DNA from 3 places in the Streptomyces sp. NBC_00038 genome. Region 2 is predicted to be linked to each of the others. Evidence: predicted binding sites of a transcription regulator. Region 2 holds the regulator's gene; each other region holds the start of a gene.
The links. Region 2 encodes HrcA, which represses chaperone genes, less so after heat shock. Its sites were predicted from a motif close to TTNGCACTCNGNNNNNCNGAGTGCNAA; they were not measured.
Positions count from the first base shown of each region.

Region 1: the regulator HrcA is predicted to act here: its motif matches at 1,690-1,716, upstream of groES (co-chaperone GroES).
Region 3: the regulator HrcA is predicted to act here: its motif matches at 1,352-1,378, upstream of groL (chaperonin GroEL).

Region 1 covers NZ_JAPELQ010000001.1:6,438,838-6,442,110, forward strand. The annotation lists gene OG219_RS29340 (polysaccharide deacetylase family protein) at 1-862, shown strand, start outside; gene OG219_RS29345 (polysaccharide deacetylase family protein) at 859-1,635, shown strand; gene groES (co-chaperone GroES) at 1,861-2,169, shown strand; gene groL (chaperonin GroEL) at 2,321-3,273, shown strand, end outside.
Region 2 covers NZ_JAPELQ010000001.1:3,647,043-3,650,315, reverse strand. The annotation lists gene OG219_RS16600 (MBL fold metallo-hydrolase) at 1-710, opposite strand, end outside; gene hrcA (heat-inducible transcriptional repressor HrcA) at 883-1,899, shown strand; gene dnaJ (molecular chaperone DnaJ) at 1,900-3,039, shown strand; gene OG219_RS16585 (nitronate monooxygenase) at 3,184-3,273, shown strand, end outside.
Region 3 covers NZ_JAPELQ010000001.1:4,884,105-4,887,377, reverse strand. The annotation lists gene thrC (threonine synthase) at 1-171, shown strand, start outside; gene OG219_RS21955 (MoaD/ThiS family protein) at 261-536, shown strand; gene OG219_RS21950 (cold-shock protein) at 998-1,204, shown strand; gene groL (chaperonin GroEL) at 1,540-3,165, shown strand.

The sequences.
Region 1 (3,273 bases), 2.8 Mb from region 2:
CGCCGCGCTCGCCCTCGCCGCCCTCGTGTCCGGCTGCGCCGAGAGCGCCGGCTCAAAGCCCGTGAAACCGGCCCCCGGCCGCCAGGCGCCCCAGGCACCGCCCGCCCGCGCCCTCGACTCCTACGCCGCCAAACTCCGCCGCGCGCAGGCCGAACGAGCCGCCGCGGCCAAGCGCTGGGGTCTTGCCAAGACGCCGCTCGCCGCGCCCGCGCCCCCCGCCAAGAAGCCGGTCATCGAGTTCCGTGACGGCTTCGAGGTCGAGGATGGTGAGGATCTGCCGCCGGTCTTCACGACCATCCCCACCAAGGACAAGGTCGTCTTCCTCACCATCGACGACGGTGCCGAGAAGGACCCGGCCTTCCTGCGGATGATGAGCGACCTGAAGATCCCGTACACCGCCTTCCTCAGCGACTACCTGGTCAAGGAGGACTACGGGTACTTCCGCAAGATGCGCGACCGCGGAGTCGTACTCAACAACCACACGCTCCACCACCCCTACCTGCCCGGACTCTCCTACGAACGCCAGAAGCGCGAGATCTGCGGCATGCAGGACGTGATGAAGAAGCAGTTCGGCAAGCGCCCCACGCTCTTCCGGCCGCCGTTCGGCAACTACAACGAGGACACCCTGCGCGCAGCCAAGGCCTGCGGCATCAAGGCGGCCCCGCTGTGGAACGAGGAGATCTTCGTCGACCACTGGGAGTACCGCGAGTGGGACCGCGATCTGCACCCCGGCGACATCGTCCTCAGCCACTTCCGCGGCAAGGAGGACTGGAAGGGCACGATGCCCGACATGGTCCGCCGCTTCATGAAGATGGTGACCGACAAGGGGTACGCGGTCGCGCGGCTGGAGGACTACCTGTGAGGTCGCGGCCGTACGCGCTCCTTGCCGGGGTGCTCGCCGCCGTACTCCTCACGGGCTGCGCCCAGTCCGTCGACCCGATCGAACGGCTGGGCAAGAAGGCGGCGCACGAGGTGAGCAAGGCGCGCTCGCACGGGCCGACCCTGGCGACGTACCGCCGCTGGGGGCTGTCCGCGCCGCTCGTCCCCGCCCCGAAACCCTCCGCCCGGGTCACCGCGCGCACCGCGGGCCCGGGCCTCGCGCCGCTCGTGGACCGCGTGCCCACCCGCGACAAGGTGGTCTTCCTGACGTACGACGACGGTGCCGAGCGGGATCCGCGGTTCGTCGACATGGTCCGTGAACTGCGGCTGCCGGTCAGCATGTTCGTCACGGACAGTGTCGTCGGGCCGGGGTACGGACACTTCGCGCGGCTGCGGGCGGTCGGCGCGACCGTGCAGAACCACACCCTGGACCACCCCTCCCTGCGGGGCCTGCCGTACGTCGGCCAGCGCGCCGAGATCTGCGGCCAGCAGAACAAGCTCAAGGAGCGCTTCGGTATCCGCCCCCGCTTCCTGCGGCCCCCGTACGGCACGTACGACACCACCACGCTGCGGGCCGCCGCGGACTGCGGGATCGCCGCCGTCGTGCGGGGGCGGGACGCCGATGCGGGCCCCCTGCGGCCGGGCGACATCCTGTCCGGCTCCGAGGACCCGGACCTCACGGAGGCGACGCTCGAGCTGCTGCGCCGCGTCCAGGCGGAGGGGTTCACTCCGGCGCGGCTCGAGGACTACCTGTGACGTGTCCGGGGGCTGTGGTTCCGCTCGGGATCCGATGAGCTCGTGGGCGCCGCGTTGGCACTCCGCTTGACCGAGTGCTAATCACGGTCATAGTCTCAGGTCTGGCACTCCCCCCTGGAGAGTGCCAATGACGACAGGTAGATCCGGCTCCCGCGACGACGGGTCCACCTGGTCGCCACCTCAGACAGTTAACCCCGTGAGATCTCCGAAGGGGGAGGTCGGATCGTGACGACCACCAGCTCCAAGGTTGCCATCAAGCCGCTCGAGGACCGCATTGTGGTCCAGCCGCTCGAAGCCGAGCAGACCACGGCCTCTGGCCTGGTCATCCCGGACACCGCGAAGGAGAAGCCCCAGGAGGGCGTCGTCCTTGCCGTGGGCCCGGGCCGTTTCGAGGACGGTAACCGTCTTCCGCTCGACGTCGCTGTCGGCGACATCGTGCTGTACAGCAAGTACGGCGGCACCGAGGTGAAGTACAACGGCGAGGAGTACCTCGTCCTCTCGGCTCGCGACGTGCTCGCGATCATCGAGAAGTAGTTCACCCCGGTTTAACCGGTATTGACCGGCATCAACCGGTCTTGCAGTGAACAGCGCCCCTGGCCCCCCGCGATCGCAAGAAGCCGGGCGTCGGGGGCGCCGTTCGTTCTCCCCAGATTTTCCAGAGTTTCGAGAGGGCTGAATCGCTCCCATGGCGAAGATCCTGAAGTTCGACGAGGACGCCCGTCGCGCCCTCGAGCGCGGCGTCAACAAGCTTGCCGACACGGTCAAGGTGACGATCGGCCCCAAGGGCCGCAACGTCGTCATCGACAAGAAGTTCGGCGCTCCCACCATCACCAACGACGGCGTCACCATCGCGCGCGAGGTCGAGCTCGACGACCCGTACGAGAACCTCGGTGCCCAGCTGGTGAAGGAGGTGGCGACCAAGACCAACGACATCGCGGGTGACGGTACGACCACCGCCACCGTGCTCGCCCAGGCGCTCGTGCGCGAGGGCCTCAAGAACGTCGCCGCCGGCGCGTCCCCCGCCCTCCTCAAGAAGGGCATCGACGCCGCCGTCAAGGCCGTGTCCGAGGAGCTCCTCGCGACCGCCCGTCCGATCGAGGACAAGGCCGACATCGCGGCCGTCGCCGGTCTGTCCGCCCAGGACAGCCAGGTCGGCGAGCTCATCGCCGAGGCGATGGACAAGGTCGGCAAGGACGGTGTCATCACCGTCGAGGAGTCCAACACCTTCGGTCTGGAGCTGGACTTCACCGAGGGCATGGCCTTCGACAAGGGCTACCTGTCGCCGTACTTCGTGACGGACCAGGAGCGCATGGAGGCCGTCCTCGAGGACCCGTACATCCTCATCCACCAGGGCAAGATCTCCTCCATCCAGGACCTCCTGCCGCTGCTTGAGAAGGTCATCCAGGCCAACGCCTCGAAGCCGCTCCTGATCATCGCCGAGGACGTCGAGGGCGAGGCCCTGTCGACCCTGGTCGTGAACAAGATCCGCGGCACCTTCAACGCCGTCGCGGTGAAGGCCCCGGGCTTCGGCGACCGCCGCAAGGCGATGCTGGGCGACCTCGCCACCCTCACCGGCGGTCAGGTCATCGCCGAGGAGGTCGGCCTCAAGCTCGACCAGATCGGCCTGGACGTGCTGGG
Region 2 (3,273 bases):
CACTGGGACGGGACGGCGTCGGTGCCCGCCTGGGGTTCGCCCGACTCCTCCACCAGGTCGCCGCAGAACACGACCTCCGGCCATGGCGGGGATCCGGGGACCAGGACCACCAGGTCGTGGCCCGTGTGGCCGGGGCCCACGTTCGCGAGCAGGACCTGCGTGCCGCCGCCCAGGTCCAGGGTCCACTCGCCGGACACGTGGTGGCGGGGGCGGACGAGCAGATCGGCTGCCTCGTCGGCCTGCCGCGGGTCGAGACCGTGGCGTACGGCGTCCGCGCGAAGCGCCTCGTGGCCGTGAGCGAGAACCGTGTCCAGGCCCACCGCCCCGAACACCTCCACACCCGCGAAGGCGGCCGCGCCGAAGACATGGTCGAAGTGCGGGTGGGTGAGCACGAGGTGCGTCACCCGGCGGCCGTCGCCGTGCAGGCGCCGGGTGTCGGAGCGCGGTTGTCCGTCGTCGCGCGGGCGCCGCGTCTCGGAAGGCGGTTCTGTGCCCTCGTACGGGCTCGCCCCCGCGTCGATCGCCCCCAGCAGCCGTCGCGCCTCGGAACGCAACCGTGCGCCCTCCCGCAGGCTCGACCCCGCGTCGATCATCAGGGCGGCCTCCTCACCCATCACGAGACCGACCGTGCAGTCCCAGCCAGGAAGGCGCCGTCGGCCGACCCGTGGTGTCAGCTGTTCCCAGCCCGCCTCTTCCCAAGTCACGCTCATGGGCAGACGCTAACGGCGAGGACGTCGTCGGCACGACCGCGCGGGGGCCGCCCTTGCCGGGGGCGTACCTCCCCGCCGTACACTGGGCCGGGGAACGCTGGCACTCGCACGCGCTGAGTGCCAGGGCGAAAGGCCCACCAGGACCACGGGACGACAGCTGGAGGTGTGCGCGATGCTCAGTGAACGCAGGCTCGAAGTGCTGCGCGCCATCGTCCAGGACTATGTGGGGACGGAGGAGCCCGTCGGCTCCAAGGCCCTCACCGAGCGGCACCGGCTCGGGGTCTCCCCGGCGACGGTCCGCAACGACATGGCCGCCCTTGAGGACGAGGGGTACATCGCCCAGCCGCATACCAGCGCCGGGCGCATCCCCACCGACAAGGGCTACCGGCTCTTCGTCGACAAGCTCGCCGGCGTCAAGCCGATGACCGCACCCGAGCGGCGGGCCATTCAGAACTTCCTCGACGGCGCCGTCGATCTCGACGATGTCGTCGGGCGGACGGTGCGGCTGCTCGCGCAGCTCACCCGGCAGGTCGCCGTCGTGCAGTACCCGTCCCTCACACGTTCGACCGTGCGCCACGTCGAGCTGCTGTCGCTGGCTCCGGCCCGCGTCATGCTCGTCCTGATCACGGACACCGGCCGGGTGGAACAGCGCCTGATCGACTGCCCGGCGCCGTTCGGGGAGGCCTCTCTGGCGGATCTACGCGCGCGGCTCAACAGCCGGGTCGCGGGGCGCCGGTTTTCGGACGTTCCGCAACTGGTGCAGGACCTGCCCGACGCCTTCGAGGCGGAGGACCGCGGTACGGTCGCCACCGTGCTCTCCACCCTCCTGGAGACGCTCGTCGAGCAGACCGAGGAGCGGCTGATGATCGGCGGCACCGCCAATCTCACCCGCTTCGGACATGACTTCCCTCTCACCATCCGGCCCGTTCTCGAAGCGCTGGAGGAGCAGGTCGTGCTCCTCAAGTTGCTTGGTGAGGCCGGGGATTCGGGCATGACCGTACGGATCGGTCATGAGAACGCGTATGAGGGACTCAACTCCACGTCCGTCGTCTCAGTCGGCTACGGTTCGGGCGACGAAGCAGTAGCGAAACTCGGCGTGGTCGGCCCGACCCGCATGGATTACCCCGGCACGATGGGAGCGGTACGAGCGGTGGCACGGTACGTCGGACAGATCCTGGCGGAGTCTTAAGTGGCCACGGACTACTACGCCGTACTCGGCGTGCGCCGCGACGCGTCCCAGGACGAGATCAAGAAGGCGTTCAGGAGGCTCGCGCGCGAGCTGCACCCGGACGTCAATCCCGATCCGAAGACGCAGGAGCGGTTCAAGGAGATCAACGCCGCGTACGAGGTGTTGTCGGACCCGCAGAAGAAGCAGGTCTACGACCTCGGCGGCGACCCGCTGTCCCAGTCGGGCGGCGCGGGCGGCCCCGGTGGCTTCGGCGCCGGTGGCTTCGGCAACTTCTCGGACATCATGGACGCCTTCTTCGGCACGGCGTCGCAGCGTGGCCCCCGGTCGCGTACGCGCCGCGGCCAGGACGCCATGATCCGGCTCGAGATCGAGCTGGACGAGGCGGCCTTCGGCACCACGAAGGACATCCAGGTCGACACGGCCGTGGTGTGCGGCACCTGCAGCGGTGAGGGCGCGGCGCCGGGGACCTCGGCGCAGACCTGTGACATGTGCCGCGGTCGCGGTGAGGTGTCGCAGGTCACGCGGTCCTTCCTCGGCCAGGTCATGACCTCGCGGCCCTGCCCCCAGTGCCAGGGCTTCGGGACCGTCGTCCCGACGCCGTGCCCGGAGTGCGCGGGCGACGGCCGGGTGCGGTCGCGCAGGACGCTGACCGTCAAGATCCCCGCCGGTGTCGACAACGGCACCCGGATCCAGCTCGCGGGCGAGGGCGAGGTCGGCCCCGGTGGCGGCCCCGCCGGCGACCTCTACGTCGAGATCCACGAGCTCCCGCACGCCGTGTTCCAGCGGCGCGGCGACGACCTGCACTGCACGGTCACCATCCCGATGACCGCGGCGGCCCTCGGCACCAAGGTGCCGCTGGAGACGCTCGACGGCATGGAGGAGGTCGACATCCGTCCGGGGACCCAGTCCGGGCAGTCGATCCCGCTGCACGGGCGCGGCATCACGCATCTGCGGGGCGGCGGGCGCGGTGACCTCATCGTGCACGTCGAGGTGATGACACCGTCGAAGCTCGACGCCGAGCAGGAGCGCGTGCTGCGCGAGCTGGCCGTGCTGCGCGGCGAGGAGCGGCCCATCGGGCAGTTCCAGCCGGGGCAGCAGGGGCTGTTCTCGCGCCTGAAGGACGCCTTCAACGGTCGCTGAGGACGCCTCCAACGGTTGCTGAGGTGGGCTTTTCCGCGGCCTTTCCGCCCCGGGCCGCACACGCCGGGGCGGGAGGTGCGGGTGGCCTATGCCAGCCGGAAGGCTCGATTCGGACTTGTTCGGAGGACGTGACAACATGCCGTCATGTCCTCCGCACTGACCGATCTCTTCCCACACCCGATCGTGCAGGCCCCCATGGCGGGCGGCGTATCCGTCCCGCATCTCGCGGCCGCC
Region 3 (3,273 bases), 1.2 Mb from region 2:
GTTGGCGTGACGAAGAAGCTGATCGAGAACGGTCTGCTGGATCCGACGCTGACGACTGTTGTGCTGAACACCGGCGATGGTCTCAAGACGTTGGATGCGGTGGCCGGTACGGGGCTTACCGCGACCATTCGCCCCAGCCTTGAGTCCTTCAGGGAAGCTGGGCTCGCGTAAGAGGTCGTTGTTCTTCTGCGGGCCGGTAGGGGCTGGTCGCGCAGTTCCCCGCGCCCCTGAGGGCGACTACCTGACCGGAGGTCATAAGTATGAGCGTCAACGTCCGCATCCCCACCATCCTGCGCACCTACACCGGCGGCAAGGCCGAGGTGACGGCCGAGGGTGGCACCCTCGCCGAGGTCATCGCCGACCTTGAGAAGAACCACACCGGCATCGCCGCCCGCGTCCTGGACGACCAGGGCAAGCTGCGTCGCTTCGTCAACGTGTACGTGAACGACGACGACGTCCGCTTCGAGCAGGGCCTGGAGACGGCTACGCCGGACGGCGCCGGCGTCTCGATCATCCCGGCCGTCGCCGGAGGCTGACCGTCACGCGCGGTGATTGCGGTTACCTTGGGTAATGGCAATCACCGAGAGTTCATCTGATTGCCCCCTCCGTGAGAGAAGCGGAGGGGGCAATTCTGTATGGTTGAGCGCGGTACAGTTGGGGAACGTGCTTCGCTTTCCATGTTGGTTTCATGCCGGGCGCATATGAGTTCTTGCCCGATGTCCGACAAGAAGTAGCCAAAGTGCCCCGCATTTTTGAGCCTTTTATGGCATTTATGGGGCCCGACTTGCCCTGAATCTTTGCGAATTCTCCGCATATTCCCCGATCGGTCGTGCCCAGAATTCTCGTCCGATTGACCTGTTGCAGAGGGCAGTTGGACAGATACATTCAGCCGCGGTCGACGCGTTCCGGCGCACACCCCCAATCGTTGGGGGGTGAGGTCTGACCCGGGCCCGCGAAGTGCGGTCCTGTGCAAGGGCCAGTAATAGGGGAGTTAGGCATGGCTCAGGGCACCGTCAAGTGGTTCAACGCGGAGAAGGGGTACGGCTTCATCGCGGTCGACGGTGGTGCGGATGTATTCGTCCACTACAGCGCGATTCAGATGGACGGCTACCGCACCCTTGAAGAGGGCCAGCGGGTCGAGTTCGAGATCTCGCAGGGCCAGAAGGGGCCGCAGGCGGACATGGTCCGGCTGGCGACCAGCTGAAGCACGCGCCGACTGACTGTTCTAGTTCGACGTGACGAAGGGCTCGCATCCCCGGCAGGGGGTGCGAGCCCTTCGGTCTGTCCGTCTCTCCGGCTGTCCTCGCGCCGGTGCGCGCCCCCCTCTCCACCTGGGGATCTTCCGGAGCCGCTTGCACTCGGCATGGGCGAGTGCTAATCATTGGCGTTAGCACTCTGCAGGTGAGAGTGACAACGAGGACCGGGTCGGTGAGGCCCGCAGGCCAAGTGGGGCAAGGAACCACGAGGCACGCAGGCCGTCCGTCGCGGGCGCGGGCGCGGTCCGGAGCAATCCACCCCAGTCCGGGAGGACCACTTCACATGGCCAAGATCATCGCGTTCGACGAGGAGGCACGGCGCGGTCTCGAGCGCGGGATGAACCAGCTCGCCGACGCCGTCAAGGTCACCCTTGGCCCCAAGGGCCGCAACGTCGTCCTCGAGAAGAAGTGGGGCGCCCCCACGATCACCAACGATGGTGTTTCCATCGCCAAGGAGATCGAGCTCGAGGACCCGTACGAGAAGATCGGCGCTGAGCTGGTCAAGGAAGTCGCCAAGAAGACGGACGACGTCGCCGGTGACGGTACGACCACCGCGACCGTTCTGGCGCAGGCGCTGGTCCGCGAGGGCCTTCGCAACGTAGCCGCGGGTGCCAACCCGATGGCCCTCAAGCGCGGTATCGAGAAGGCCGTCGAGGCCGTCTCCGGTGCCCTGCTCGAGCAGGCCAAGGATGTCGAGACCAAGGAGCAGATCGCCTCCACGGCCTCCATCTCCGCCGCCGACACCCAGATCGGCGAGCTCATCGCCGAGGCGATGGACAAGGTCGGCAAGGAAGGCGTCATCACCGTCGAGGAGTCCCAGACCTTCGGTCTGGAGCTGGAACTCACCGAGGGTATGCGCTTCGACAAGGGCTACATCTCGGCGTACTTCGCCACCGACATGGAGCGTATGGAGGCCGTCCTCGACGACCCCTACATCCTGATCGCCAACTCGAAGATCGCCAACGTCAAGGACCTGCTCCCGCTCCTGGAGAAGGTCATGCAGTCGGGCAAGCCGCTGCTGATCATCGCCGAGGACGTCGAGGGCGAGGCTCTGTCGACGCTGGTCGTCAACAAGATCCGTGGCACCTTCAAGTCCGTCGCCGTCAAGGCTCCGGGCTTCGGTGACCGCCGCAAGGCCATGCTCGGCGACATCGCCATCCTCACGGGCGGCGAGGTCATCTCCGAGGAGGTCGGCCTCAAGCTGGAGAACGCGGGTGTCGACCTGCTGGGCCGTGCCCGCAAGGTCGTCATCACCAAGGACGAGACGACGATCGTCGACGGCTCCGGCTCTGCCGACCAGGTCGCCGGCCGGGTCAACCAGATCCGCGCCGAGATCGAGAACTCGGACTCGGACTACGACCGCGAGAAGCTCCAGGAGCGCCTGGCGAAGCTGGCCGGCGGCGTGGCCGTCATCAAGGCCGGTGCCGCCACCGAGGTCGAGCTCAAGGAGCGCAAGCACCGCATCGAGGACGCCGTTCGCAACGCGAAGGCGGCCGTCGAGGAGGGCATCGTCGCCGGTGGTGGCGTGGCTCTCATCCAGGCTTCCTCGGTCTTCGAGAAGCTGGAGCTCACGGGTGACGAGGCGACCGGCGCCAACGCCGTGCGGCTCGCCCTGGAGGCCCCGCTCAAGCAGATCGCCGTCAACGGTGGTCTCGAGGGTGGCGTCATCGTCGAGAAGGTGCGCAACCTGCCCGTCGGTCACGGCCTGAACGCCGCGACCGGTGAGTACGTCGACATGATCGCCGAAGGCATCATCGACCCGGCGAAGGTCACGCGCTCTGCCCTGCAGAACGCCGCGTCCATCGCCGCGCTGTTCCTCACCACCGAGGCCGTCATCGCGGACAAGCCGGAGAAGGCCGCCGCCGGCGGCGCTCCGGGCGGTATGCCGGGCGGTGACATGGACTTCTGATCCACCTCGGGGCTCCGGCCCCCGGTTGATCACCGTCCTTCGTACCGAGGGCGGCACCCCTTCTCGCAGGGGGTGCCGCCCTCGGTCGTTTTCGTACGTCTGCCTGCG